Regions from separate parts of the Geobacillus uzenensis genome, predicted to be linked through region 2. Evidence: predicted binding sites of a transcription regulator. Region 2 holds the regulator's gene; the other holds the start of a gene.
The links. The regulator NrdR, encoded in region 2, represses ribonucleotide reductase genes. The targets are predictions, from matches to a motif close to AACACNATATATNGTGTT.
Positions count from the first base shown of each region.

Region 1 (15,149 bases), 290 kb from region 2:
CCGCTCCCTGCCTAGTACGCCCATTGCCGCAAAAACTGCCGCGTCCGCTCGCGCCCGTAATCGATGAGGCGCCGGCGCGCCTCGAGGTCGACGGAAAACTCGGTCGACATCACGTTTTCCACCGGTAAAAAGACAATGTTTTTTTCATGGCGGCGCGAAATGTAGCGGGCATCATGCGCCTCTTTCATCGCCGCAAACAGCGCCTCATACAAATCTAACGCATTGGTGATTTTTCGTTTCGGCCGCTCGCCCGGCTTGGCGCTCAGCTGGATCCCGAGCACCGGCCGCTTTTTCGTTTTCTTTTCCTCATCAAAGAGAAAAAGCGGAAAGTTGCTGAGCACCCCCCCGTCGACGATGAGAGACGTGCCGTTTTGCCCGCGGAGGCGAACCGGTTCGAAAAAGTACGGGATGCTAACGCTCATCCGCACCGCCTTGGCGACCGAAAATGAGCTCGGGTCAATGCCGTACGCGTTCAAATCGTCCGGCAGCACGACGATGCGCCCGTTTGTGACGTCGGAAGCGACGATATACAAACTGCCGGCCGGCACATCTTGAAACGTCCGCACCCCGCGGGCAGCAAGCACCGACTCAAGCCACCGTTCAAGCGCTTTTCCTTGATAGAGGCCAAGGTGCCAGTAGAGGCGCACCCACTTCCAGACCGGGAAAGGAATCCATGACGCCCGTTCATCCAACAACCGCTCAAATTCCAACTCCTCAAGCAAGTGCATAACCTCGCGGGCGCTGTAGCCTGCCGCGAGCAGCGCCGCCAGCAGCGACCCCGCACTCGTCCCAGCAAGCCGCTTCCAGCGCAGCCCTTTTTCCTCAATGGCTTCGTACGCGCCAAGCAAGGCAAATCCTTTCACCCCACCGCCGGAAAAGACGATGTCAATGTCCACCGCTGCCTCTCCTTTCTCGCCGTTTATACATATGTAAGAAGAACGAGAGGCGTTTAGTACGGAAAACAAAAAAGAGCAAGCAGCGGCTTACTCTCCTTGCTCATTGCGCTTTTGGACATTGCGGAGCGCTTCCACCCGGCGTTCGTCCTCTTGAAAATATTGCACTAAATCGCCGATCCGGTCAATGGCGTTCCAGCTCAAATGATGTTCAATCCCTTCCACGTCGCGGTAAATGTTTTCTTCGTGGACGCCGATCAAGCGGAGAAACTGCTCAAGCAGCTCATGACGGTAAACGAGCCGCTGGCCGATTTTCTTCCCTTTCGGCGTCAGGACGAGGCCGCGGTATTTTTCATACACTAAATATTCATCCTTATCGAGCTTTTGCACCATTTTCGTCACTGAGGAGGGATGAACGGATAGCGCCTCAGCGATGTCAGAGACGCGGGCATAGCCCTTCTCTTCGATCAATAAATAAATTTGTTCGATATAGTCTTCCATGCTTGGTGTCGGCAACGCATGTCCCCTCCTGCCACATTCGCCTGCCATCCTTCCCCAGCCCATACACACCGCTAGCGTTCCCGGCAGGTCAAAAAATAGCAATCAATCCCATTATACCATGAAGAGGACTTTACGTAAAATACTGTACTTGAGCGGGTACGACAGCGCCTCCGGCTCGAAATACACAAGTTTGGGCACAAACGGTTTCACTCGTTTCCCTCCAAGCTGTCCATATTTTGATGTTAGTATGGTTCAAAGATGGAGGAAAATCGCACGCTTCTTTCAGTTGACATCATTTTTCGGTTGCACCTGGATCAACTGCTTGCTAAACATGATTCTAATCTAAATAAAAAATTCTACCTTGTTAAGGTACGAAATGTAAGATACAATAACATTACATTTTGTTAAAAACATTGGAGGGATTGTATGAAGCTATCGTTAAAAATCATTATTGCACTGATACTTGGATCCATCGTTGGACTAATATTCAACCTTTTCTTCCCTCAACCATTCGATACAGTAAACGCCTATGTTTTTACACCGCTTGGGAAACTCTTTTTAAATTTAATTAATATGATCGTCGTGCCCATTGTCTTTTTTTCCATCGTATTAGGGACAGCCGGATTAGGAGACCCAAAAAAACTCGGGCGAATTGGAATAAAAACCATTTCGTATTTCCTCATCACTACAGCCATCGCCATTGCCATTGGCATTTCATTGGCGTTAGTAACCAAACCTGGGAGCGTCGGCGACTTTAACACCAGTCAGGCTCAATTTGAACCAAAAGAGGCACCACCTGTGTCAGAAACTTTATTAAACATTATTCCAAAAAACCCCGTTCAGGCATTTGCAGAAGGAAACATGCTGCAAATTATCACTTTTTCCATATTTGTTGGGTTTGCGCTTTCCATGTTGCGAGAAAAAACAGCTGGCTTGTTCAAACTCATCGAGCAAGGCAATGAAGTGATGATGTATTTGGTCACTGTCATTATGCGGTTTGCCCCGTACGGTGCATTCGGCTTAATCGCCTCCGCCGTCGGCAGCCAAGGAACGGACGCCATCCGCTCGATGGGAATGTACATGTCCGTCGTTCTTTTCAGTTTGATCATCCACATGCTGTTCACATACGGCTCATCGCTCTACCTGTTTGCTAAACGCAATCCATTCTCCTTTTTTAAACAGTTCGCTCCAGCGATGGGCGTGGCGTTCAGTACATCAAGCAGCAACGCAACGCTGCCGATTTCGATGAATGTCGCTCAAACGAAACTTGGGGTGCCAAAACATATTAGCAGTTTCGTGCAGCCATTAGGAGCAACCATCAATATGGATGGCACGGCCATTATGCAAGGGGTCGCCACTATATTTATCGCTCAAGCTTACGGTATCGACCTCACGATCTCGCAATTGGCAACAGTTGTATTAACGGCTGTATTGGCGAGCATTGGAACGGCCGGTGTACCTGGTGTCGGATTAGTGATGTTGGCGATGGTGTTGAATTCCGTCAACCTTCCTGTCGAAGGAATCGCATTGATCATCGGCATCGACCGGCTTTTGGATATGGCTCGCACTGCTGTCAATATTACCGGTGACGCCGCTTGCGCCGTAATCGTTGCCGAAACAGAGAAGAAGTACGCAGGAGTGGGTACAAAAGCGTCCTAATTAGGACGCTTTTTTCTTCCCTCGTTTGCACTGTGAAGCCCATAGGGAAGAGCCGCGACGTTATTTCACTAGCCAGCGATCACCGCATGTTTTACACGATGCAAACGTAGTCATCGAATACGCAGGTAAAAATATAGCAGGTAAAAATATATGCGAATAAGACTCGCCATTTCCCCACTGAAAAACCGCTCAAACTTCAAAATACAAAAGAAAAGCGCATGCCCAATAACCGGCGCATACGCTCTAGCCGTCCAGCTTATCCCCGTTTCCGAGTGCGGAAATTGTCTTCCAACAGCACCCAGTTTTCCGGATACGGATACCCGAGCACCCAGTAGCTGATCCCGCGCAATCCGTATTCTTTCACTAAGTCAAATTTCGCCAACGCGCTGCGGGCGTCTTCAAACCATACTTCGTGTTGGCGGCCTTGTTCGTCCGTGTAGCGGTAAAACGGCGAGGCGGCCGCCGCATCGTATTGGATCGACGCTCCGTAACGAATGGCGCGCGCCACGGCTTCTTTCGGGCTGAACGTTTCCGCCTCTTGCCCTGGCACGTGCGGCAGCACCCAGTCGCGGGCATAAATTTGAAATCCCATCATGATTTTCTCCCGCGGAATCACGGTCACGGCATAATCAAGCACGCGCCGAATTTGGTTCACCGGCGAAATGGCTTGCGGCGGCCCAAACCGATAGCCCCACTCGTACGTCATAAGCACGACGAAATCGGCGATGCGCCCATGGGCTGGATAGTCGTGCGCTTCATACAGCAATCCTTTTTGTTCCGCGCTGATTTTGGGAGCGAGCGATGTCGATAACCAATATCCTTCCGCGTGAAGCCGAGCCGCCGCCCGCCGCAAAAACGCATTGTACCGCTCGCGGTCGGACGGGTAGACATTTTCAAAATCGACATTCAGCGCCCGGTATCCTTTCGCCCGCATCACTTGAATGATGTTCTCAAGCAATCGTGTTTGCAGCGTGGCATCAGCCAAGATCGTCTGCGCCAATCTTGAACCCGGATCCTGATACGTAAAGTTGGTGATCGTCATCATCGGCACGACACGGGCGGCAAAAGCGGCCTGAATGATCGCCACATCATTGATGGGATTCAGTCCGCCATCAGCGCGGATCGTATAGGCGAACGGGGCGGCGTACGTCAAATGGCGGCCGACTTCGCGCACTTGCTCCGCCCCTTTCTCCCCTTGGTCGATCGTGAAGGCGTTCACCTCGATGAGCGGTTTGGCCGGCGGAATGACGAGCCGCTGTCCGGGAGTGATGACATTCGGATCAGCGATGGGATTGAACTCGATGATTTGCTGGACGCTGACTTGATAAGCGGCAGCAATTTGCCCTAACGTTTCCCCGGTGCGCACCGTATGAATGCGAGCCGGAATCAACAACAGCGCGCCGGGATAAATGAGCGCCGGGTTGGCGATCCGGTTCGCCTGCACGATGGCTTCGACCGTCACTCCATACGCGCGGGCGATCTGCCATAACGTTTCCCCTGCACGGACGGTATGATAGCGATACGGCACCGGAATGACCACCGCCTGCCCGATGGCGAGCCGGTTTGGGTCGTCTAGCTCATTGGCGGCAATCAGCCGCTCGAGCGGGACGCCGTAGCGGCGGGCCAGCTGCCAAAGCGCTTCCCCGCGCTGGACGACATGAATAATCATCACGACTCCCCCTTTCGTTTCTCCTCCCTTTTATCACTATATTTTTCCTCCCCCGTTTTATGTAAAAAAACGCCGGTTTCCCAATGGAAACCAGCGTTTTCCGGCCCTAACCGGTTACAGCCCGCATTTCAGCTGAGCACCGCAGCTCGTGCACGTATTGCAGCCGCCGATTTCTTCGACCGTCCCTTCCCGACAGATCGGGCAAATGTTGCCGATTTCCGAGCCGATCGTCACATCGGTGGCGCGCACATCTTGAATCGTATCGACAAGAACGACGGTGCGTTTCTTCGCCTGTTCTTCCGTTTCTTCCGGAATGAGTTCCAGCTGCTCTTCAACCGTGTTTTCTTCCGCTTTCAGCGTCAACACTTGCGCATCGCGGCTGCCGTCGACATAGACGGTGCCGCCTTTCGCGCCGCAGCGCCACAGCCGCTCATATACTTTTTGCACTTGTTCGACCGTGTAGCCTTTTGGCGCATTGACCGTTTTCGACAAGCTCGAGTCGACCCAGCGCTGGATGATGCATTGCACATCAGCATGCGCTTCCGGCGGCAAGTCCATCGCTGTCACAAACCAATGCGGCAAGTGGTTCGGATCGGCTTCCGGATGCTTGTCTAAATATTCTTGGACGATATCGGCCTTCACTTCGATGAACTTGCCGAGGCGGCCGCTCCGGTAGTATGCGAATGAGAAGTACGGCTCAAGCCCGGTCGAGACGCCGACCATCGTTCCGGTCGATCCCGTTGGCGCCACCGTCAGCAAGTGGGAGTTGCGAATGCCGTATTGTAAAATAGCTTGGCGAATGTCTTCCGGCATCCGTTTCATATAGCCGGTATTGATGAACGCTTCGCGCAGCCGGCGCGTTTCTTCGTCCGTCTCACCGACAAGGAACGGGAAGCTGCCTTTTTCTTTTGCCAGCTCAATCGATGCCCGGTAGGCGGTCGTGGCGATCGTGCGGAACAGTTCATCCACGAGTTCGTTTCCTTCTTCAGAGCCATACTCTTTTTCGCAATAAATAAGCAAGTCCGCGAGCCCCATGACGCCAAGGCCGATGCGGCGCTCACCGAGCGCTTGCTTTTTGTTTTCCTCAAGGAAATACGGCGTAGCATCAATGACGTTGTCTTGCATCCGCACACCGATCTCAACCGTGCGTTTCAGTTTTTCATAGTCGACGACTTTCCGTTCTTTATCGACCATGTTTGCCAAGTTAATGGCGGCGAGGTTGCAGACAGAATATGGCGCTAAAGGTTGTTCCCCGCATGGGTTAGTCGCAACGACTTTTTGTCCGTACGCGCGGGCGTTCGTCATTTCGTTCGCATTGTCGATGAAGAAAATGCCCGGCTCGGCTGAGTACGTCGCGCAAATGTTAATCAGCTTCCAGAGCTCGCGAGCGCGGATTTTTCGGTAGACGCGGACGCGGTAGCCCATTTTTTCCCATTCGCGCACATCGCCAACTTCATGCCATTTTTCGTTGTAAATGCGCATTTCTTCTTCGGAATAGGTTTCTACATCCGGGAAGCGGAGTGCATACTCATCGTCGTTTTCGACCGCCTCCATGAACTCTTTTGTCAGGCAGACCGAAATGTTCGCACCGGTTAAAAAGTCAGGATTATGGACGGTATATGTACCGCCGGTGCGCAGTTTTTCTTCGGCGTCTTTAATGATTTCTTCGGTAAAGCCGCCGTAGCCGGGTTCGTTTTTGTAGCGGACGATCGCTTCGTACATCGCCCGTTCCCGGTCGGTGAGCGGCGTGAATTTCAGTTTGTCGCGCGCTGCTTTTTTGATGCCCTCATCTTCCATATTCTCGAGCAGGTAGCGCAAGATGCGCGGGTTTTGCATTTTCGAGACGATAAATTCGATAATGTCCGGGTGCCAGTCGGCAAGCATGATCATTTGGGCGCCGCGGCGGGAGCCACCTTGCTCGACAAGGTGGGTCAGCTTGGCAATGTCATCCAACCACGAAACCGACCCGGACGATTTGCCGTTTACCCCGCGCGCGAGCGTATGGCGCGGCCGCAATGTCGAACCGTTCGTGCCAACCCCGCCGCCGCGGCTCATAATTTCCATTACCTGCTTTCGGTGTTCGGAAATGCCTTCCCGCGAATCTTTCACAAACGGCATCACATAGCAGTTGAAATACGTCACTTCCTTGCCCGAACCCGCCCCGTACAACACGCGGCCGGCCGGGACAAAATTCATGCTCGAGAGCTCCTCATAAAACTTGTGGAACCACTCGCTGCGCTTTTCCGCCGTTTCCTCTACAGCAGCAAGCCCAGTCGCGTTCCGTTTCGCAATTTGTTCATAAAAAATTTCCAGCGGCTTGTCGATAATGTCGAGCGAGCGGAAGACAATGCCGGTTTCTGCCTCTTCGCCTTCGAGCACATGCCGGTACTCGTCCTCGATCAACACATGGGCCTTTTTCGCCTCCCAGTCGATGTCGACGATAAAGCCGAGCCCGCGGGCCGGAAATTTCGGGTCCTCCTTGATCGTCAACACGACAAAATCGCCCGGTGTGAGCGTCAGCTTTTCCGTATCCTTAAACGAATACCGGTCAAGCATCACTAAACGGGACACGCCTTTATGGGTGATGTGCATATCCGGCGTAATCGGATGCACTTGCGGAAACAAGCGAATATCCTCGTTTAGCTTTTCCATATTGATTTTCATTTTTTCAGACGACGCCACCGTCATTCTCCTATCTCTCCTCTTTTATATAATCTCTCACGTTTTGGCAAAGTTGTCCTGTCTTCTCTACCTTACCATATCAATCAGAAAAAAACAATATATAGTATGATTTTTTGCGAAAATCATACTATATATTGTGATTGAGAACAAATGATTTCGTTTTTGTCAAGCAGAAAAAAAGGCAAAAAACGGCGAAAAGCGGAGAAAACCGGATGAATGGTGCCGTTTTTGCCGAAAAATGAACGATTTTCCATGTTGCTGCCTAGCGCTTAAAGTTCCATTCGTCGCTTTCGTACTTTGTCCGCGCCAATTCCTCGACATACGCCAACTCTTCAGCCGTCAGTATATATGGCTCCAGCACGATGTCCAAGCCCTTTTCAAACCCTTTGTAAAACGCCTCTTTCGCTTCCTCGATCGTTACCGTCCGCTCCGTCAGCTCGTTGATCGCGACCGCCTTGTTTTTAAAATTGCGCTGAAGCCGCTCTTTTACCCGTTCGTTCGGGTATTTAAACAAGCTGAACAACAGCTCTTCGTCCAAGTCAAGCAAAATCGAGCCGTGCTGCAAAATGACGCCCTTTTGCCGCGTTTGCGCGCTGCCGGCCACTTTCCGCCCTTCGACAACGAGCTCATACCACGACGGCGCGTCAAAGCAAACGGCGGAACGCGGGCTGCGCAAATCCGCTTTTTCTTCTTCCGTTTTCGGCACGGCAAAATACGCGTCAAGCCCAAGAAAACGGAAACCTTCTAAAATGCCTTGGGAAATGACACGGTACGCTTCTGTGACCGTCTGCGGCATATCCGGATGCGATTCTGAAACGATTACGCTGTACGTCAATTCTTTGTCATGCAAGACGCCGCGCCCTCCGGTCGGACGGCGGACGAAGCCGAGGCCGTGGCGCTTGACGGCTTCTAAGTCGATTTCTTTCTCCACTTTTTGAAAATAGCCGATTGACAATGTGGGCGGATTCCAACCGTAAAAACGGACGGTGGGCGGAATTTTCCCCGCGCTATGCCAATCCAAAAGCGCCTCATCAAGCGCCATATTAAACGACGGTGAACGGTCGCCAGAATCGATAAAGCGCCATACTTCTTTTGCCATCGTTTCACCTTCTCTACGATTTCAAACATGCCATATCGGGCGTTGCGGCGGCTTGTCCATAAGTCACGCTAAACCGCCTTCTCTGCCGCCTTTACTAGTTTAGCAAACAACGCCTGCCAAGGGAAGAAAAATGCCATTAGGAAAATACTTTGCTTCTAAGCGGCAACTTTATATAATAGGAATAGTGGACGAAGGGAAAGGAGGCCTAACGGGTGGAAGCATTGCTCATCATTCTTGGCGCAATCATCGTGTATTCCGTCATCACCTATTTATGGCAACGCCGAATTGTCAAAGCATTGACGGAAGAAGAGTTCCGCGCCGGCTACCGAAAAGCGCAATTAGTCGATGTCCGCGAACCGGACGAGTTTGCGGCTGGACATATTTTAGGGGCGCGCAACATTCCGCTTACCCAGCTGCGCATGCGCATGAAAGAACTGCGCAAAGATCAGCCGATTTATTTATATTGCCAAAATGGGCTGCGCAGCGGGCGGGCCGCGCAAATGCTCTACCGGAAAGGATACCGCAACTTGTATCATTTAAAAGGCGGATTCAAAAAATGGACAGGAAAAATAAAGAAAAATGCCTAGATATTAAAAAAGGGCGCTCTGCTAGAAACAGCAGGCGCCTCTTTTCATTGGCATCGGCTAGAGCGCCGGCTCAAATTCCGGCGGCAGAACGACCGCTTCTAACACCGACGCAGCCGCGCCGATGGCGCAGCTTTTTTCTTTCAGCTCCGAGGCAATCATATACGGCTCGCTTTCTTTTTTGACGAGAATGCGCTCCCTCACCTCTTTGCGCGCTGCATCAAGCACGAAATCACCGGCCTGAGCAAGCGGGCCGCCGATAATGACCGCCTCCGGGTTGTACGCATAAATCACCTGCAGCAGCCCGATGCCGAGATAGCGGCCCGTTTCTTCCAAAATGCGCGCCAGCTGGGCATCGTTTTCGGCCGCCAGCGCCATCGCCGCGATGGAAAAGCGGTCGTCAAGCCATTCTGTACGCCCCTCTTCCGCCAAACGGCGCTTGATATATTTTTCCGACGCGTACATTTCCCAGCAGCCGATGTTGCCGCAGTTGCAGCGAGCGCCGTTTAAGTCGATCGTATGATGGCCGATTTCCCCCGCCAGCCCGTTCACCCCGCGATACAGCTGATGATGCAAGACGACGCCGGCGCCGATGCCGATGCCGGCGCTAATATAAACAAAATGGGCAAATTCCTTGCCGGCGCCGAACCATTTTTCCCCAAGTGCCGCCAGCTTCGCCTCGTTTTCGACGATGACCGGATATTGCGGCCACCGTTTTTGCAAAGCCGAAGCGAGGGCGACATCATCCCAGCGCAAGTTCGGGGCGAAAATGACTGTCCCGCTTTCTGTGTGCACGACGCCGGGGACGCCGATCCCGATTCCCATCACGCCGTACGGCGTCGCCGGCGCCCGGCGGATGGCCGCCTCAATCAACTCGATCATTTCACTGACAATTGCCTCCTGTCCCTCCTCCGGGCGGAACGAACGCCGCTGCTCCCAAATGATTTCGGCGTTTAAGTTCGTCAAGACGGCGTATAAATAGTTGACGCCAAGCTCAACGCCGACGAGCGAGCCGGCATCGGCGTTAAAGCGGAGCATGAGCGGCCGGCGTCCGCCGGTCGAAACACCGATGCCGCTTTCATGAACGAAGTGTTCAGCGATCAGCTCGTCGACGAGGGCGGAAACGGTCGCTTTGTTCAAGCCAGTCGTTTTCGCAATGTCGGCGCGCGAAATCGGGTGCTGGTCGCGAATGAGTTTCAACACAAGCTGTTTATTCATTTTTTTGACAAGAGTAATGTTTCCTGTCCGCACGTGACTAGTCATCCTTTTTATCTTATTTGTTTAGTATGCCCCGCGAATGTGCGGATGCACTTCGGTTTCATAAAACTGGCGAAGCCGCGCCATTTCTTCTTCGCTGAACGATGGCACCGCCAGCGCCGCCAAGTTTTCTTCGACTTGTTTCACCGTTTTAAAGCCCGGAATGGCGCACGTCACTTCTTCATGATCAATGACCCATCGGAGCGCCGCTTTCGCCATGCTGCCGCGCCCATCGGCAATCCAACGCAGCTTGTCGGCGAGCTCCACCCCTTTTTCAAACTCCAAACCGCCGAACGTTTCCCCAACATTAAACTGTTCACCGTTGCGGTTGAAACGGCGGTGGTCATCCTCAGCAAACGTCGTTTGCTTCGTGAACTTGCCGGTCAGCAGCCCGCTGGCGAGCGGGAGGCGGACCAAAATGCCGACGCCGCGCCGTTTCGCCTCCGGAAGCAGGCGCTCGAGCGGCTTTTGCCGCAAAATGTTGAAGATGACTTGCAGCGCGCTTGCCTGCGAATGCTCGATGACGTACAGCCCTTCTTCCATCGTTTCGACGCTGACGCCGTAATAGCGGATTTTTCCTTCCTGCTTTAACTTCTCTAACACTTCAAACACGGCGCCTTGCTTTAAAATGGCAAACGGCGGGCAATGAATTTGATACAAATCGATCGCCTCGCGGCCGAGCCGTTTCAAGCTTGCCTCACAATATGCGCGCACGGACGCTTCGGAATAGTTGTCCGGGTCATGGATATCGCCGGCGCGGCAAAACTTCGTCGCTATGTAGATGCGGTCTTCCTTCCCTTTTGTCGCCTTCGCCAACAGCTCTTCGCTATGGCCGTTGCCGTACACATCAGCCGTATCAAAAAAGTTAACCCCCTGCTCGATGGCGTAGGCGAGGGCGCGCAACGATTCTTGATCGTCGACTTTCCCCCACGAGCCGCCGATCGCCCACGTACCGAAGCTGAGTTCGCTCACTCGAAGGTCGGTATTTCCTAACTGCCGGTATTGCATGTCTCACTCCCCCTTATTGATGGATCATTGCCATTAGTTTATATGATAAACTAACTAAACTTTTCTGTCAACGCTGCAATAGCGGCGCAGCCGGCCTAAACGAAACGGCCCGCCCATTGTTGGACGAGCCGTTTGTCGGTATCAGTGATCAGTTTCTCGGTTTTTGATAGCGCAAAATCGGCTTGCGCGCCGCGGTCGTTTCATCGAGCCGCTTGACAACGGTCGTATGCGGCGCTTCTTGGACGATCTCCGGGTTTTCTTCCGCTTCCTTGGCAATTTGAATCATCGCATCGATGAACGCATCGAGCGTTTCTTTCGATTCCGTCTCGGTCGGCTCGATCATCATGCACTCTTCGATGATGAGCGGGAAGTAAATCGTCGGCGGATGGAAGCCGAAATCAAGCAGCCGCTTGGCGATATCGAGCGTTCTGACTCCGAGCTTCTTTTGTCGTCTGCCGGAGAGGACAAACTCGTGCTTGCAATGGCGGTCATACGGCAAATCGTAATAGTCGGCAAGCCGGCGCATCATATAGTTGGCGTTTAAGACGGCATACTCGCTCACCGCTTTTAAGCCGTCCGGCCCCATCGAGCGGATGTACGTGTACGCCCGGACGTTAATGCCGAAGTTGCCGTAAAACGGCTTGACGCGGCCGATCGACTGCGGGCGGTTATCATCGAGATAATAGCCGTTTTCCCCTTTGGCAATGACCGGCTTCGGCAAAAATGGGATGAGATCGGCTTTCACCCCGACCGGCCCGGAACCTGGACCTCCGCCGCCGTGCGGGCCGGTGAACGTTTTATGCAAGTTCAAATGGACGACGTCAAAGCCCATGTCGCCCGGGCGCGCCTTGCCGAGAATGGCGTTTAAGTTCGCGCCGTCATAGTACAGCTTGCCGCCCGCCTCATGGATGATTTGTGCCATCTCGACGATTTGCTCTTCAAACAGCCCGAGCGTGTTCGGGTTTGTGAGCATGAGCGCCGCTGTATCCGGGCCGACGACGCGTTTTAAATCCTCTAAATCAACAAGTCCGTCAGCGGTCGAGCGGACCGTCACTGTTTCAAAACCGGCAACGGTTGCCGACGCTGGATTCGTGCCGTGCGCCGAGTCGGGAACGATCACTTTCGTCCGTCCGAAGTCGCCGTTCGCTTCGTGATAGGCGCGGATCATCATCAGCCCGGTCCACTCGCCGTGAGCGCCGGCGGCCGGTTGCAACGTAACCGCATCCATCCCGGTAATTTCTTTTAAGTGCTCTTGCAAGTCGTACATGAGCTCAAGCGCTCCTTGCACCGTTTCCTCCGGCTGCAGCGGATGGATGTGGGCAAATCCGGCGAGACGGGCGACATTTTCATTGATTTTCGGATTGTATTTCATCGTGCACGACCCGAGCGGGTAAAACCCGGAATCGACGCCGTGGTTTCTCTTCGAGAGCGCCGTATAATGGCGCATTAAGTCGAGTTCCGACACTTCTGGCAGCTCCGGCTCCTCGGTGCGGAAATAATCCGCCGGCACAAGCTCGCTCACATCAACAGCCGGAACATCAAGCGCCGGCAGGCTGTAGGCAATTCGTCCTGGCTTGCTCCGTTCGAAAATAAGCGGTTGATCGTTATGCATGGCAATCCCCCAATTCGTTTACGAACCGATCGATTTCTTCCTTCGTCCGCAGTTCCGTGACAGCAATAAGCATATGGTTGACGAGCTCCGGATAATCAAAGCCAAGGTCGTAGCCGCCGATGATCCCTTTTTTCAGCAAGCGGGCATTGACATCATCGACCGGCTGGCCGAGCCGGATGACAAATTCGTTGAAAAATGGACCGGCAAACGGCGACAGCAAGCCGCGTTTTTCGAGCTCGCTTTTCGCATAATGCGCCTTTTGCATGTTCATCGCCGCCATCTCTTTCACGCCCCGCTTGCCGAGCGCCGAGAGCGCCACTGAAGCAGCCAAGGCGTTTAACGCTTGGTTTGAGCAAATGTTCGATGTCGCTTTATCGCGGCGGATGTGCTGTTCGCGCGCCTGCAGCGTCAAGACAAATCCGCGGCGCCCGTCCTCGTCGGTCGTCTGTCCGACAAGACGGCCCGGAATTTTTCGCATGAGCGGCGCTTTGACGGCGAAATAGCCGCAATGTGGGCCGCCAAACTGCATCGGAATGCCAAACGGCTGCATATCGCCGACGACGATGTCGGCGCCAAACGCCCCAGGCGGAGTCAACACACCGAGGGCGAGCGGGTTGCTGGCGACAACGAATAAACTTTTCTTTTCATGAACGAGCGGCTCGATCGCTTTTAACGGCTCGATTTGGCCGAAAAAGTTCGGATATTGGATTACGACGCACGCCACATCGTCTCCCATTTCGGCTGCGAGCGCCTCAAGATCAGTAACACCGCCGTTATACGGAATTTCTTTCACCTCAAGCTGCTGTCCTTTTGCATACGTGCGCACGACTTCGCGATATTGCGGATGGACGGCGCTAGAGAGGAGCACTTTGTTCCGTTTCGTATGGGCGGCGCTCAGCAACACTGCTTCTGCGAGCGACGTGCCGCCGTCATACATCGATGAGTTGGCGACGTCCATGCCGGTCAGCTCACACACCATCGTTTGGAACTCGAAAATCGCCTGCAGCTCGCCTTGCGAAATTTCCGGCTGGTACGGCGTATACGCCGTGTAAAATTCGGAACGCATCAAGACGTGGTCGACGACGGCTGGAATATAATGGTCGTATACTCCGGCGCCTAAAAAGGAAACGTGTTGTTTCGCATTGGCATTTTTGTCCGCCAGCGCACTTAACTCTTTCCACAGCTCCGGCTCCGATTTCGCCGGTTTCACATTCAGCTCGCCGCGGAAGCGGACTTGTTCCGGAATGTCGGCGAACAGCTCATCGATCGAGGCAACACCGATCGTCTTCAACATTTCTTGCTTGTCTTCTTCCGTCATCGGCAAATAACGGTGGAGCACAGTTTTCCTTCCCCCTTACTTATGACTTGGCCCGCTTGTAAAACGGGGTCGGTACAATAGTGGCTTTCAATCGTTTGCCGCGGATATCCACTTCTACTTCTTGGCCGATCGCGGCCACTTCCGCTTTGACAAGAGCTAACCCGATGTTTTTTTTCAACGTCGGCGACTGCGTGCCGGTCGTGACGAATCCGGCTTCTTCACCGGCGGCAAACACGCGGTAGCCGTGGCGCGGAATGCCTTTATCGATCATCTCGATCCCGACAAGCCGACGCGGCGGGCCGGCTTCTTTTTGCCGTTTCAGCACGGCTTGGCCGATAAACGGCGTTTCTTTTTCCGTTTTAACGGCAAAGCCGAGCCCGGCTTCAAGCGGCGAGATCGTTGCCGACAGCTCTTGGCCGTAAAGCGGCAAACATGCTTCAAACCGAAGCGTGTCGCGCGCCCCTAACCCGCACGGGAGAACGCCGTTCTCAGCCCCGGCTGTCAAGATGGCCTCCCATAGGGTGATGGCGTCTTCCGCCTGGCAGTACAGTTCAAACCCGTCCTCACCGGTATAGCCGGTGCGCGAGACGAGCGCCTTTACGCCGGCCGCTTCCACATCGTCTTGGAACGAAAACGGACGCAGCGCCGACAAATCAACATTGGTCAATTTTTGTAGCACGCGTTCGGCCGCCGGTCCTTGCAAAGCAAGTTGAGCCGTTTCAGCCGACACATCCTCGAGCCTGACGCCGTCATCTGCGTGCTCGCTTAGCCACGCAAAATCTTTTTCTGTATTTGCGGCGTTGACGACAAGCAAATAGTCGTCTTCCCCTTTTTGGTAAATCAACAAGTCATCAACCGTGCCGCCGT
Region 1 is NZ_NEWL01000002.1:460,635-475,783, reverse strand. Features, by position in the region: gene B9L21_RS03890 (patatin-like phospholipase family protein) at 12-896, opposite strand; gene mntR (transcriptional regulator MntR) at 984-1,409, opposite strand; gene B9L21_RS03880 (dicarboxylate/amino acid:cation symporter) at 1,821-3,053, shown strand; gene B9L21_RS03875 (LysM peptidoglycan-binding domain-containing protein) at 3,310-4,722, opposite strand; gene B9L21_RS03870 (vitamin B12-dependent ribonucleotide reductase) at 4,837-7,410, opposite strand; gene B9L21_RS03865 (biotin/lipoate A/B protein ligase family protein) at 7,667-8,503, opposite strand; gene B9L21_RS03860 (rhodanese-like domain-containing protein) at 8,716-9,090, shown strand; gene B9L21_RS03855 (ROK family transcriptional regulator) at 9,148-10,338, opposite strand; gene B9L21_RS03850 (aldo/keto reductase) at 10,369-11,352, opposite strand; gene gcvPB (aminomethyl-transferring glycine dehydrogenase subunit GcvPB) at 11,501-12,964, opposite strand; gene gcvPA (aminomethyl-transferring glycine dehydrogenase subunit GcvPA) at 12,957-14,303, opposite strand; gene gcvT (glycine cleavage system aminomethyltransferase GcvT) at 14,323-15,149, opposite strand, start outside.
Region 1: a site for NrdR is predicted at 7,528-7,545, ahead of B9L21_RS03870 (vitamin B12-dependent ribonucleotide reductase). Genes of this name have one in related genera too.

Region 2 (15,149 bases):
GGCATCCGCTCGCTGAACGTGGCGCTCCGCCAAGAGCTCGACTTGTTCGTCTGCCTCCGCCCGGTCCGCTACTTCCAAGGCGTTCCGTCGCCGGTCAAACGGCCGGAAGATACGGATATGGTCATTTTCCGCGAAAACACGGAAGACATTTACGCCGGCATCGAGTATGCGAAAGGCACGCCGGAAGTGAAAAAAGTGATCGACTTTTTGCAAAACGAAATGGGTGTGCGCAAAATCCGCTTCCCGGAAACGTCCGGCATCGGCATCAAGCCGATTTCTGAAGAGGGAACGAAGCGGCTCGTGCGTGCGGCGATCAACTATGCGATCGAACACGGCCGCAAATCGGTCACGCTCGTCCATAAAGGGAACATTATGAAGTTCACCGAAGGGGCGTTTAAAAACTGGGGCTACGAGCTGGCTGAACAAGAGTTCGGCGATAAAGTGTTCACATGGGCGCAATACGACCGCATCGTTGAAGCGGAAGGAAAAGAAGCGGCGAACAAAGCGCTGGCGGACGCGGAAGCGAATGGCAAAATCATCATTAAAGACGCCATCGCCGACATCTTCCTGCAGCAAATTTTGACGCGCCCGCGCGAGTTTGACGTCATCGCGACGATGAACTTAAACGGCGACTACATTTCCGACGCGCTCGCGGCCCAAGTCGGCGGCATCGGCATCGCGCCGGGGGCGAACATCAACTATGAAACCGGACATGCCATTTTCGAAGCGACGCACGGAACGGCGCCGAAATACGCTGGCTTGGACAAAGTCAATCCGTCGTCCGTCATTTTGTCCGGCGTCATGATGTTTGAGCATCTCGGCTGGAATGAAGCAGCTAAATTGATTATTCAAGCCATGGAAAAAACGATTGCGTCCAAAGTTGTAACGTACGATTTCGCCCGCCTGATGGAAGGGGCAACCGAAGTGAAATGTTCGGAATTTGCTGATGCGCTCATCCGCAATATGGACTAACCATTTAAGAAGGGGATGGCAAACGATGGCGATGAAACGGAAAAAAATTTCGGTCATTGGCGCCGGATTTACGGGGGCGACGACGGCGTTCCTTTTGGCGCAAAAAGAACTTGGCGACATCGTGCTTGTCGACATTCCACAGCTTGAGAATCCGACGAAAGGGAAAGCGCTCGATATGCTTGAGTCGAGCCCGGTGCTCGGCTTTGACGCAAACATCATCGGCACGTCGGATTACGCCGACACGGCGGACTCCGACATCGTCGTCATTACGGCCGGCATCGCCCGCAAGCCGGGAATGAGCCGCGACGACTTAGTGACGACAAACCAAAAAATTATGAAACAGGTGACGAAGGAAGTCGTCAAATACTCGCCAAACTGCTACATCATCGTCTTGACGAATCCCGTCGATGCGATGACGTATACGGTCTTTAAGGAGTCGGGATTCCCGAAAAACCGCGTCATCGGCCAATCGGGCGTCCTCGATACGGCGCGCTTCCGCACGTTCGTCGCCCAAGAGCTGAACGTTTCAGTAAAAGACGTCACCGGGTTTGTGTTGGGCGGCCATGGCGACGATATGGTGCCGCTCGTCCGCTACTCATATGCCGGCGGCATTCCGCTTGAAACGCTGATTCCAAAAGACCGTCTGGACGCCATCGTTGAGCGGACGCGCAAAGGCGGCGGTGAAATCGTCAACCTGCTTGGCAACGGCAGCGCCTACTACGCGCCGGCTGCTTCGCTCGCCGAAATGGTCGAGGCGATTTTGAAAGACCAACGCCGCATTTTGCCGGCGATCGCCTACCTTGAAGGCGAATACGGCTATGAAGGCATCTATCTCGGCGTGCCGACGATCTTGGGCGGCAACGGCATCGAGAAAGTGATCGAGCTTGAGCTGACCGAGGACGAAAAAGCGGCGCTCGCCAAGTCGGTCGAGTCGGTCAAAAACGTCATGCGCGTGTTAGAATAACGATAAAGCAAAAATTCGGGCATTGTCCCGAATTTTTGCGCCTTCTCTTTGAAAGCGTTTTCTATACAAAGGGGTGGGAACGTGTTAAAAAAACGGAAGCTCGGGAGAACGATCGGGGAAATTCAACCGGGAGAAAAGCTTGTCTTCCAGGCGGCTATCGAAGATAAAGATTTGCTTCTTTATCTCGGGCTGACCGATGATGCGAATCCGCTTTACATTCAGCATGACTACGCCTCACAGACGCCGCTTGGGAAGCCGATCGTCCCGTCCGTCATGCTGACGGGGATGATCACGTCAGCCGTCTCCAAATATTTGCCGGGTCCAGGAAGCTACATTACGCGTCAAGATATTCGCTTTCTCCGCCCGGTCTACCATTATGAAACGCTCGAATTTTTGCTAGAAGTGACAGAGGTCGACGAGGCGGGCCACTGTGTCACATTGACCGTGGCGGCGACACGCGGTGAGGAGACGGTGCTTGACGGAACGCTGTCCGTCTGTCCGCCGCATGCGCTGCCGCGCTTTGACGGCCGCGTGTTAGAGAATTTTTGACAGAAAGAGAAAACGAGACTGCTCGGGACTGTTTTTCCAGGGCAGTCTCGTCCCTTGTTGACAAAACGATCGTTATCCTCTCCGAAAACGGCAAACAAAGGGTTAGAGGCTGTTCTTCGCGGGTAAGCCGACCGTCGAAAGAACAGCTTCTTTCATTTTTTGACGAGTTAAAGCACGAATTATGGTATGATAAAAACGGGAGATATTGGACGGAATGGAGGCGTAGCATGGGGAAGAAAATTTTAGTTGTCGATGATGAGCAGCCGATTGTGACGCTTTTGTCTTACAATTTGGAGAAAGCCGGTTTTCAAGTCGCCGTCGCCTACGACGGCGAAGAGGCGCTTGCCAAGGTGGCGTCTGAGCAGCCGGCGCTGATCATTTTGGACTTGATGCTGCCAAAGCTTGACGGTGTCGAAGTGTGCAAACAGCTCCGCCAGCAGCAAATCATGACGCCGATTTTAATGTTGACGGCGCGGGACGATGAATTTGACAAAGTGCTCGGCCTTGAGCTTGGCGCGGATGATTACATGACGAAACCGTTCAGCCCGCGCGAAGTCGTCGCGCGTGTGAAGGCGATTTTGCGCCGCACCGAGTTTGTCCCTGCGGTGGCCGAATCGGGCGAACGGATCGTCATCGGCGAGCTGGAGATTTTTCCGGAGCGATACGAAGCGGTGATCGGCGGCAAGCCGCTTGAGCTGACGCCAAAAGAATTTGAGCTGCTTCTTCACTTGGCGCGGCATAGAGGACGGGTGCTGACGCGCGATCAATTGCTCAGCGCGGTCTGGAACTACGACTTTGCCGGCGATACGCGCATTGTTGACGTCCATATCAGCCATTTGCGCGAGAAAATTGAGGAAGATACGAAAAAACCGGCGTACATTAAAACGGTGCGCGGCCTCGGCTACAAATTGGAGGAGCCGAAGCGGCATGAATAGCTTCCGCACCCGGCTTCTATTTTGGCTCGTAACGCTCATTGTCACCGTCTTGATCGCCCTTGGCCTTTTGCTCGGGCAAGTGCTCAAGGACTTTTACGCCGAGACGATGAACAAACGGATGGAAAAAGAAGCGAAAGCGCTCGCCATTTTGCTTGAAAATGAGCCGCTTGAGCAAATTCGCGCGGACTTGAAGGAAATGGGGGATGAGCTGTCGTCGCGCATCACGGTGCTCGATCGCCAAGAGCGGCTGCGGTTTGACAGCGGGCGCATCGCGGCGATCAGCGACGAAGACCACGAGCGCATCATCCGCACCATTTTGCACAAAAAGCAGTTTCCCCGCTTTTCGGTGATCGAGAAAGCGAACGACGTGTACTACTATATTGCGCCGTATGGGCGCGGCGGCGAGCGGGGCGGATATGTCATTTTAAGCACGCCGACGAGTTCGCTGAAAAAAGTGAACCAGCAAATTTGGGGCGTGCTCATCAGCAGCCTTGGCATGGCGCTCGTCGTTATCGTTGCTCTCGGCTGGAAGATCGCCAACCAATATATGAGGCCGATTGAGGCGGCGACCAAAGTGGCGTTTGAGCTCGAAAAAGGCAATTATGCCGCTCGGGTGCCTGATGGCGAATATAAAGAAGCCGGCATGCTTGTCCGCTCCATCAACCGGCTTGCCCGCAACTTGCAGGAAATGAGCCGGGCGCGGGAAATTCAAACCGACCGGCTCCATACGCTCATCGAAAACGTCGGCAGTGGCTTGTTGTTTATCGACCACCGCGGGCATATCCATTTGATCAACCGCGCATTCCAAACGTATTTTCATCTTGAGCCGTCCGCCTGTTTGTACCGTCCGTATGCCGATGTGCTGCCGCACCGCGACATTGTCAAGTTGATCGATGATATTTTTATCACCGAAACAGCGATGCGCCGGCACATGCGGTTGACGATCGGCATTGAACGGAAGCATTTCGACGTGTACGGCGCCCCGATTATCGGGACGAACGCGGAATGGAAAGGGATCGTCGCAGTGTTCCATGACATTACCGAATTGAAGCGGCTCGAGCAAATTCGCAAGGACTTTGTCGCTAACGTTTCCCACGAGCTGAAAACGCCGGTCACCTCCATTAAAGGGTTCGCCGAGACGCTGCTTGACGGGGCGATGAAAGACGAAGAGGCGCTAGAGCACTTTTTGACGATTATTTTAAAGGAAAGCGAGCGGCTGCAAACGCTCGTTGAAGAGCTGCTCGATTTGTCGAAAATTGAGCAGCACGGATTTCAGCTGCTGCTCGATGACGTTAACGTCGCCGAAGTGACGGCCGAGGCGGTGGCGGTGTTTCGTCAAAAGGCGGAGGAAAAACAAATCGACTTGCGCGCCGAAGCGCCGCCAGGGCTTGTCATCCGCGGCGACCGAAATCGGCTGAAGCAAATTTTGCTCAACTTGCTCGCAAACGCCATCGCTTATACGCCGGAACATGGGCAAGTGGCCGTCGAAGCGGAAGAAAACGAGCGGGAAGTGCTCATTCGGGTAAAAGATACGGGCATTGGCATTGAAGAGAAGGAAATCCCCCGCATTTTTGAGCGTTTTTACCGCGTTGACAAGGCGCGCAGCCGCGATTCCGGCGGAACGGGGCTAGGTCTTTCAATCGTCAAACATTTGGTGGAGGCTCATCACGGCCATATTACGGTAGCGAGCGAAGTCGGGCGCGGCACCGTGTTTACGATTCATTTTCCAAAGCCGGAGCGGTAGCCGGCTTGTTTTTTATGGCGGGCCGCCGGCATGGTACAATAGAACAAGGAGCGTTCGAGGAGGGATGAGATTGAAGAAAAAACTCGTTTTAATTGACGGCAACAGCGTGGCGTACCGCGCCTTTTTCGCCTTGCCGCTTTTGCATAACGACAAAGGCATTCATACGAATGCGGTTTACGGGTTTACGATGATGTTGAACAAAATTTTGGCCGAAGAACGGCCAACCCACTTGCTGGTGGCGTTTGACGCCGGAAAAACGACGTTTCGCCATGAAACGTTTCAAGAGTATAAAGGCGGGCGGCAGCAGACTCCCCCGGAACTGTCTGAGCAGTTTCCGCTGTTGCGTGAGCTGTTAAACGCGTACCGCATCCCCGCTTATGAACTCGATCGTTATGAAGCGGACGATATTATCGGGACGCTTGCCGCCCGCGCTGAGCAGGAAGGATTTGAAGTGAAAGTCATTTCCGGCGACCGCGATTTAACCCAGCTCGCCTCCCCTCATGTAACGGTCGATATTACGAAAAAAGGGATCACCGATATCGAGCCGTACACGCCGGAAACGGTCGAGGAGAAATACGGCTTGACTCCGGAGCAAATGGTCGATTTAAAAGGGCTGATGGGCGATAAGTCGGACAACATCCCTGGTGTTCCGGGCATCGGGGAAAAAACAGCGGTCAAGCTGCTGAAGCAGTTTGGCACGGTCGAAAACGTGCTCGCATCGATCGATGAGATCAAAGGGGAAAAGCTGAAAGAAAACTTGCGCCAGTACCGCGATTTGGCGCTCTTAAGCAAACAGCTGGCGGCCATTCGCCGCGACGCCCCGGTTGAGCTGTCGCTAGATGACATCATCTACGAAGGGCAAGACCGGGAAAAAGTGATCGCGTTATTTAAAGAGCTCGGGTTTCAGTCGTTTTTGGAAAAAATGGATGCGCCGACAGCCGAAGACGAGACGCCGCTTATGGAGATGGAGTTTGTCATCGCTGACGGCATCACTGACGAGATGCTGGCCGACAAGGCGGCGCTTGTCGTTGAGGTGATGGAAGAAAACTATCACGATGCCCCGATTGTCGGAATCGCGCTAGTGAACGAGCACGGGCGTTTTTTCCTGCGTGCGGAGATGGCGCTTGCGGATTCGCAATTTTTGGCCTGGCTTGCCGATGAGACAAAGAAAAAAAGCATGTTTGACGCCAAGCGGGCTGCAGTTGCCTTAAAGTGGAAAGGAATTGAACTGCGCGGCGTCGCCTTTGACTTATTGCTCGCTGCCTATTTGCTCAACCCGGCTCAAGATGCCGGCGATGTTGCTGCAGTGGCGAAAATGAAACAATATGAAGCGGTGCGGCCGGATGAAGCGGTCTATGGCAAAGGCGCCAAGCGGTCGCTGCCCGACGAGCCGACGCTTGCTGAGCATCTCGTCCGCAAAGCGGCGGCCATTTGGGCGCTGGAACGGCCGTTTCTGGACGAATTGCGAAGCAACGAGCAAGACGGGTTGTTAATCAAGCTCGAGCAGCCGCTGGCAACCATTTTGGCTGAAATGGAGTTCACTGGAATAAAAGTGGATACAAAGCGGCTTGAGCAGATGGGTTCCGAGCTCGCCGAGCAGCTGCGTGCCGTCGAGCAGCGCATTTATGAGCTGGCCGGTCAAGAGTTTAACATCAACTCGCCAAAACAGCTCGGGATCATTTTATTTGAAAAGCTGCAGCTGCCAGTGCTGAAGAAAACGAAAACGGGCTATTCGACCTCGGCCGATGTGCTTGAGAAGCTCGCGCCCCACCATGAAATCGTCGAAAACATTTTGCATTACCGCCAGCTTGGCAAGCTGCAGTCGACGTATATCGAAGGATTGTTGAAAGTTGTGCATCCGGATACAGGCAAAGTGCATACGATGTTCAACCAAGCGCTGACGCAAACCGGGCGGCTCAGCTCGGCTGAGCCGAACTTGCAAAACATCCCGATTCGGCTCGAAGAAGGGCGGAAAATCCGCCAGGCGTTCGTCCCGTCAGAGCCGGACTGGCTCATTTTCGCCGCCGATTACTCGCAAATCGAACTGCGCGTCCTCGCCCATATCGCCGATGACGACAATTTAATCGAAGCGTTCCGGCGCGATTTGGATATTCATACAAAAACGGCGATGGACATCTTCCATGTGAGCGAAGAGGAAGTCACGGCCACTATGCGCCGTCAGGCAAAGGCGGTGAATTTCGGCATCGTTTACGGCATCAGCGATTATGGGCTGGCGCAAAATTTGAACATTACGCGCAAAGAAGCCGCCGAATTTATTGAACGTTACTTCGCCAGCTTTCCGGGCGTGAAGCGGTATATGGAAACCATTGTGCAAGAAGCGAAACAGAAAGGATATGTAACGACGCTGTTGCACCGGCGCCGCTATTTGCCTGATATTACAAGCCGCAACTTCAACGTCCGCAGCTTTGCTGAGCGGACGGCGATGAACACGCCGATTCAAGGAAGCGCCGCTGACATTATTAAAAAGGCGATGATCGATTTAGCAGCGCGGCTGAAAGAAGAGCGGCTGCAGGCGCGCCTGTTGCTGCAAGTGCATGACGAGCTCATTTTGGAAGCGCCAAAAGAGGAAATGGAGCGGCTATGCCAGCTCGTTCCGGAGGTGATGGAGCAGGCGGTTGCGCTCCGCGTGCCGCTGAAAGTCGATTATCATTACGGCCCGACATGGTATGATGCCAAATGAGGTGTATGTGCCCGGGCGCCAACCGGTAATGCGTGCAGGCTGCTGCTAACCGAAAAAACTTCCCCTAGCCGCGGGCTGAGGCCAATATGGAAAGATGCCGAGTCGGCGTCAATCAAGAGAACCGTCCTTGCCCGATTCGGGACGCCGGCGGGCGGCAAGGAAGAAGCCGGCATGTTTGTGAGTGTACAGACAAACGAGCAAAAAGAAAGGAGGGGGCGTGATGCCGGAATTGCCGGAAGTGGAAACGATCCGCCGCACGCTGTTGCCGCTTGTTGTTGGCAAAACGATTGCAGATGTCGAAGTGTTTTGGCCGAACATCATCCGCCATCCGCAAGATCCGAAGGCGTTTGCCGCAAGGCTTGCCGGACAGGCGGTGCGCGGCATCGATCGGCGCGGGAAATTTTTGAAGTTTTTGCTTGACCGCGATATGCTCGTTTCCCATTTGCGCATGGAAGGGCGTTACACCGTCGCCGGCGCACATGAGCCGCTTGATCCGCATACGCACGTCGTGTTCCGCTTCACGGACGGCAGCGAACTCCGTTACCGCGATGTACGCAAGTTCGGAACGATGCATGTGTACGCGAAGGAGGAGGGCGACCGCCGGCCGCCGCTTGATCAATTGGGGCCGGAGCCGCTGTCCCCGGCGTTTTCCCCGTCCGTATTGGCGGAACGGGCTGCGAAAACGAAGCGGACCGTGAAAGCGTTGCTGCTTGACCAAACGGTCGTCGCTGGGTTTGGTAACATTTACGTTGATGAATCGCTGTTTCGCGCCGGCATTCTTCCCGAACGGTCGGCCGCTTCGCTGACGGACGAAGAAATTAAGCGGCTGCATGAACAGATGGTCGCAACGATCGGCGAGGCGGTCATGAAAGGGGGAAGTACGGTGCGAACGTACGCCAACACGCAAGGGGAAGCCGGCACGTTTCAGCATAGCTTGTTCGTCTACGGCCGCAAAGGGGAACCGTGCAAACGGTGCGGAACCCCGATTGAAAAAACGGTCGTCGCCGGCCGCGGTACGCACTATTGTCCGCACTGCCAACGGTAGGCGGCAAATAAAAAGGAGAGAAGTTCAATGGCATTAACGATCGGGTTGACCGGCGGAATCGCAAGCGGCAAAAGTACGGTCAGCGCCATGATGCGTGAACTCGGCCTTCCGGTCATTGACGCGGATGAGGCGGCGCGCGCTGTCGTCGAACCGGGAGAAGAGGCGTATCGGCAAATCGTCGCCGTCTTCGGTCCGGACGTTTTACAGGAGAACGGCGAGATCGACCGGGCAAAACTCGGGGCGATCGTCTTCAACAACGAACAAGAACGGAAAAAGCTGAACGCCATCGTCCATCCGGCTGTGCGCCGAAAAATGCTTGCGGAAAAAGAGAAGCTCGTCCGTTCCGGGGCCAAAACGGTCGTATTGGATATTCCGCTCTTATTTGAAAGCGGACTGACCGATTGGGTAGACAGGGTGCTTGTTGTTTACGTCGACGATGATGTCCAGCTTCGCCGCCTCATGGTGCGAAACGGCTTCACCGAGGAGGAAGCGCTCGCCCGCATCCGCGCCCAGTGGCCGCTCGAAGAAAAAGTGAAACGGGCCGATGCGGTCATTGACAATAACGGAACAATGGAAGAGACGCGCCGACAGCTATTGTCGATTTTACAACAATGGGACGCCTTGGAAAAATAGGCGTCTTTTTTGTTTCTTTTTTGCCATTTTGTTCTCCACATTCCCGAAAAATATGATATACTATTTGTATAGATATGAATAAATAGTATAACATATATGAGAGGAGAACAAGGTGAATGAAGGCGAAAGTGGCGATTAACGGATTCGGACGAATTGGACGGATGGTATTCCGGAGAGCCATCGATTCCCCTGATCTTGATATTGTGGCGGTCAATGCCAGCTATCCGCCCGAAACGTTAGCCCATTTAGTGAAATATGACTCGAACCACGGCAAGTTTGACGGGGATGTCGCCCCCTTAGAAGACGGCCTGCTTGTCAACGGCAAAAAAGTGAAGCTATTAAACTCGCGCGATCCGCAGCAGCTGCCGTGGAAAGAGCTTGATATCGATATCGTCATCGAAGCGACCGGCAAATTTAACGCTCGCGAAAAAGCGAGTCTCCACTTAGACGCCGGGGCGAAGCGCGTCATTTTGACCGCCCCGGGCAAAAATGAGGATGTGACGATCGTCGTTGGCGTCAACGAGCAGATGCTTGACATCGACCGCCATTTCATCATTTCGAACGCGTCGTGCACGACGAACTGCCTGGCGCCGGTTGTCAAAGTGCTTGACGAGGCATTCGGCATTGAAAACGGGCTGATGACGACCGTTCATGCCTATACGAACGACCAAAAAAATATTGACAACCCGCATAAAGATTTGCGCCGCGCCCGTTCATGCGCGCAATCGATCATCCCGACGACGACCGGGGCCGCAAAAGCGCTTGGCTTAGTGTTGCCGCATTTAAAAGGAAAGCTTCACGGCATGGCGCTGCGCGTCCCGACACCGAACGTCTCGCTTGTCGATTTGGTCGTCGACGTTAAGCGGGATGTGACGATTGATGAAGTGAACGAGGCGCTGCTTCGCGCGGCCAACGGTCCGTTGAAGGGCATTTTAGATTTTACGATGGAACCGCTTGTGTCGATTGATTTCAACACGAATCCGCATTCAGCGATCATTGACGGTTTGTCGACGATGGTCATCGACGGACGGAAGGTGAAAGTGCTCGCTTGGTACGATAACGAATGGGGCTATTCGTGCCGCGTTGTTGACTTGGCCCGTCTTGTCGCCGCCAAAATGAATGAGCGTCTGCACGTCAATGCGTAATGACTCCGCCGGCCATCCGCCGGCTTATTTCATCATCCCGAACCGGGAAAAGCCCCGCTTCTTGGCGTGACTGTAGGCAGGAGAGCGTACCGCGGCCAGTTGCCTGAAAGTGCACCGCAAGGCCCATCCGATCCGCTTTTGAAAGCGCCCCGGCCGACGTCGATCGGCTTGGGCGTTTTTTCCTTTTCTTATGTAAAAAAAATTAAAAAAGCCTGTTGCAAAAACCCCCTAAACAAAGTATACTATGTTTCGTGAACTTCTTAAGGGCAAAGGTAATGTGACTACTTAAAGGGTTAGGACCTCTTAGGACTAACTTTCCCCCGTGGTAGTTATACATGCCATTTTGCAAACGACAATCTGTTTTTTTATTTGAGAAAATTGGTTCAAAGGGGGATTCTTTGCATGGATACGATGGGTCGTCACGTTATCTCGGAACTTTGGGGATGCGACTTTGACAAACTGAATGATATCGATTTTATTGAAAAAACGTTCGTCGACGCCGCATTAAAGTCAGGGGCGGAAATTCGCGAAGTCGCGTTCCATAAATTCGCTCCACAAGGCGTAAGCGGAGTCGTCATTATTTCAGAATCGCATTTAACGATTCACACGTTCCCCGAACATGGCTATGCGAGCATTGATGTGTATACATGCGGCCATTTAGACCCGACGATTGCCGCTGACTACATCGCGGAAAAGCTCGGCGCGCAAACGCGGGAAACGATCGAACTTCCGCGCGGCATGCGTCCAATCGAAGTGAAAAAGGCGCACGCGCTGTAATTGGATAATGATAAACCGAAAGGAGCGTAAGCGGAACGCTCCTTTTTTTGCGCCCTCGGCGGTGCAACAGCGGTGAAAATCATGGTATGATGGAAGAAAAAGAACGACTAGGGAGACGTGGCTATGAGCGTGTGGAAAAAGTTGAAGTATGCGTTGACAAACCATTGCGAAACGCGGGAAACCCATGAAGACCCCGAGCTGCGAAGCCATTATTATAAGGCGACGAACCGCGCTGTCATCGATGCGGTCAAGGAGCTGCTCTCGTCGCTGCCCGGCGCCGAGCTCGTTTCTGTTTCCGAAGAGCGCGGCGAAATTTGTGCGCAAACAAAGCGCGGCAAAAAGTTGTTCATCGTCGCTACCGTCATTTCCGTGCGGCCGTTTGAAACGGCGGTCGATTTTTCCGTGACGACGGAGACGAAGCTGTTGCCGTTTGATTTCGGCCGCAGCCGGGCGGTGATCCTTGAGCTGTACCGGAAGCTTGATGCTCGCCTGCCATATATCGGCTCCGGGTTAAACAGCTAAGTATGGCTTGTCTGCTTCCCGCCATTCCGGTATGATAGAAAATAAGAAGACAAACGGAGTGAATGTTATGCGATGTCCGTCATGCCATCATCAAGGCACGCGCGTGCTTGATTCGCGTCCGGCCGAGGAAGGCCGTTCGATCCGCCGCCGGCGGGAGTGCGAACAATGCCATTACCGGTTTACGACGTTTGAGCGGATCGAGGAGCCGCCGCTCATTGTCGTGAAAAAAGAGGGAACGCGAGAGGAATTCAGCCGGGAAAAAATTTTGCGCGGCTTGATTAAAGCGTGCGAAAAACGGCCGGTGGCGCTCGAGGAACTGGAAAAAGTGACGCAAGAAATCGAGCGTGAGCTGCGCAACCAAGGTGTATCGGAAGTGAAAAGCGAAACGATCGGCGAAATGGTCATGGAGCGGCTGTCGCGCATCGATGAAGTGGCCTATGTGCGCTTCGCTTCCGTCTATCGGCAGTTTAAAGACATTAATGTGTTTATCGAAGAACTAAAAGAGCTGATTAAAAAAGGACAGCGGTAAAAGGGCTTTGGCGTTAGGCGGCAAGCCCTTTTTTCAACGGTTTTTCGGGCAGGAAAGGAGAGAGACGGGTTGAAACAACTACGGCGGAATGGAAGGTCGGGACGATGGAACACCATTGGAAAGAACTGATTGCCGTCGACCGGTACACGGTGCAAAGCCGCGGAATCGTGCATGATGTGGATCGGAAAGTGTTGACGATGCTCTATCAGCCGCTCATTGGCTATCGCGCGCTCGCGCTTTATATGACGCTTTGGGGGGAGCTTGAGCTGCTCGGCGGACGGGAAGCGACCCATCACCGGCTAATGGCGCTGATGCAATGCGGGCTGCCGGACATTTACAGCGAACGGCTGAAGCTTGAAGGAATCGGACTGTTGAATACATATGTCCGCGCTTTGGAAACGGAAGAGACGAAACAGTTTCTTTACGAGCTGCGTCCGCCGTTGGCGCCTGATCAGTTTTTCCGCGACGAAATGCTCAGTGTCTTTTTGTATCGGCAAGTCGGCCGCCATTTGTTTGCTCGACTGAACGAGTTTTTTGCCCGCCCCTCGGTCGACGAGACGAAGTTTACCCGGGTGACGCGCTCGTTTTCCGATGTTTTTTCATCCGTCCAAGCGGAGCAAATCGTCGCCGGTTTCGGCGAAGAAGCGAGACATGAACTCGAGCCGCCGGACGGGAAGGTGCACATCGGACGGGATGAGGCAGCGTATGCGCTCGATGACGGCGTGTTTGATTTTGATCTGTTTTTTGCCGGATTATCGAAACAGATGGTGCCGCGCCGGGCGGTGACGGCGAAAGTGAGAGAGGCGATCAAAAGGCTGGCCTTTTTATACGGCATTCCGCCGCTTGAAATGCAAAAAATCGTCCTTGGCGTCATCGATCCGGCGTACCATATCGATATTGATGCGCTGCGCCAGGCGGCGCGCGAATGGTATGAGCTTGAGCATGGGGGCGCCGCGCCGCGGCTTGTCGAACGGGTGCAGCCGCTCGCCCACCGGACGATGGAGAGCGTCGAACCGCGCACGAAGGAAGAGCTGTTAATGAAGCAGCTCGAAACGATTTCCCCGCGCCAGCTGCTGAAAGAAATTGCCGGCGGTGCGGAACCGTCGCTGGGCGATTTGCAGCTGATTGAAGACATTATGTTTCAGCAACAGCTCCTCCCCGGTGTCGTCAACGTATTGATTTATTACGTGATGCTGCGGACGAATATGAAACTATCAAAAAAATATGTCGAAAAAATTGCCAGCCATTGGGCGCGCAAAAAAGTGCGGACGGTCAAAGAAGCGATGGAGCTGGCCAAAGAGGAAGCAAAGACATACCAAAATTGGGCGAATGAGAAGGAAAAAGGAACACGGACTGTGCGCAAGGTTGTGCGTACAGAAATCGTTCCCGATTGGCTGAAGATGGATTACAGCCAACCGGACGACGACGACTTTGATGTGGAACAGGCGCGCAAAGAGCTTGAAGAACGGCTGAAAAAATATCGTGATGGATCGTAGGTGTAAAAGTGATGGAACGAGTAAACCACTTGTTGCAGCGGCTGCTTGGCAACCAAGGGTTTAAGCAGCGTTACGAACAAATGAGGCGCTATATTTTGACACATCCGGACGTGCAGCCGTTTTTGCGGGCGCACGAGCAGCGGCTGTCAGACGATATGGTTGACCGCAGTTTGATGAAGCTGTATGAATTTATCGAGCAAAGCCGGCACTGCCGCCAATGCCCGGGGCTTGAGCAATGCCCGAACATGCTGCCGGGGTACCACCCGAACTTGGTGATCGTCGGCGGGCGGATTGACACCGAGTATGACCGCTGTCCCAAAAAAGTGCAAGACGACGAGCGGAGGCAGCAGGAATCGCTGATTCAAAGCATGTTTGTCCCGCGGGAAATTTTAAACGCCTCACTGTCTGACCTTGACCTTAGCGATGACGGGCGGATTAAAGCGATCAAGTTCGCCGAGAAGTTTGTGACAGAATACAAACCGGGAAAAAAAATGAAAGGGTTATATTTGCACGGATCGTTTGGCGTCGGCAAAACGTATTTGCTTGGGGCGATCGCCAATGAGCTCGCCAAGCGAAACATTCCGTCGCTCATTGTCTATGTGCCGGAGCTGTTTCGTGAGCTGAAACATTCGCTTCAAGACCAGACGATGAACGAAAAGCTCGATTACGTGAAAAAAGTGCCTATTTTGATGCTCGATGATCTCGGCGCTGAGGCGATGTCAAGCTGGGTGCGCGACGATGTGCTCGGCCCGATTTTGCAATACCGGATGTTTGAAAACTTGCCGACCTTTTTTACGTCCAACTTTGATCTGCAGCAGCTTGCCCATCATTTAACGTATTCGCAGCGCGGCGAGGAGGAGAAGGTGAAGGCGGCGCGCATCATGGAACGGATTCGCTACTTGGCGTACCCGATTGAACTGACCGGGCCAAACCGCCGCGAGCAAAACGGCTAATCGACGCGCCGCATTCTCGCAACCCTTGTCCGCTCTTTGCCATCGGCTCCTGAAAACAGGGCGCCGATTTTTTTGTCTGGCCGCGCTTAGGTGAAACGACGCTAAGCTTTGCGCTTTTTTTAGTCTAAACGGCCGGTTGTCCCCATATATATAAACCAAGCATTGATCTCGGACGAAGGGGGGA
Region 2 is NZ_NEWL01000002.1:167,366-182,514, forward strand. Features, by position in the region: gene icd (NADP-dependent isocitrate dehydrogenase) at 1-972, shown strand, start outside; gene mdh (malate dehydrogenase) at 998-1,936, shown strand; gene B9L21_RS02350 (MaoC/PaaZ C-terminal domain-containing protein) at 2,018-2,485, shown strand; gene B9L21_RS02355 (response regulator transcription factor) at 2,713-3,420, shown strand; gene pnpS (two-component system histidine kinase PnpS) at 3,413-5,164, shown strand; gene polA (DNA polymerase I) at 5,229-7,865, shown strand; gene mutM (DNA-formamidopyrimidine glycosylase) at 8,086-8,910, shown strand; gene coaE (dephospho-CoA kinase) at 8,938-9,543, shown strand; gene B9L21_RS02380 (glyceraldehyde-3-phosphate dehydrogenase) at 9,660-10,688, shown strand; gene speD (adenosylmethionine decarboxylase) at 11,091-11,465, shown strand; gene B9L21_RS02390 (hypothetical protein) at 11,589-11,987, shown strand; gene nrdR (transcriptional regulator NrdR) at 12,055-12,516, shown strand; gene B9L21_RS02400 (replication initiation and membrane attachment family protein) at 12,621-14,012, shown strand; gene dnaI (primosomal protein DnaI) at 14,024-14,965, shown strand.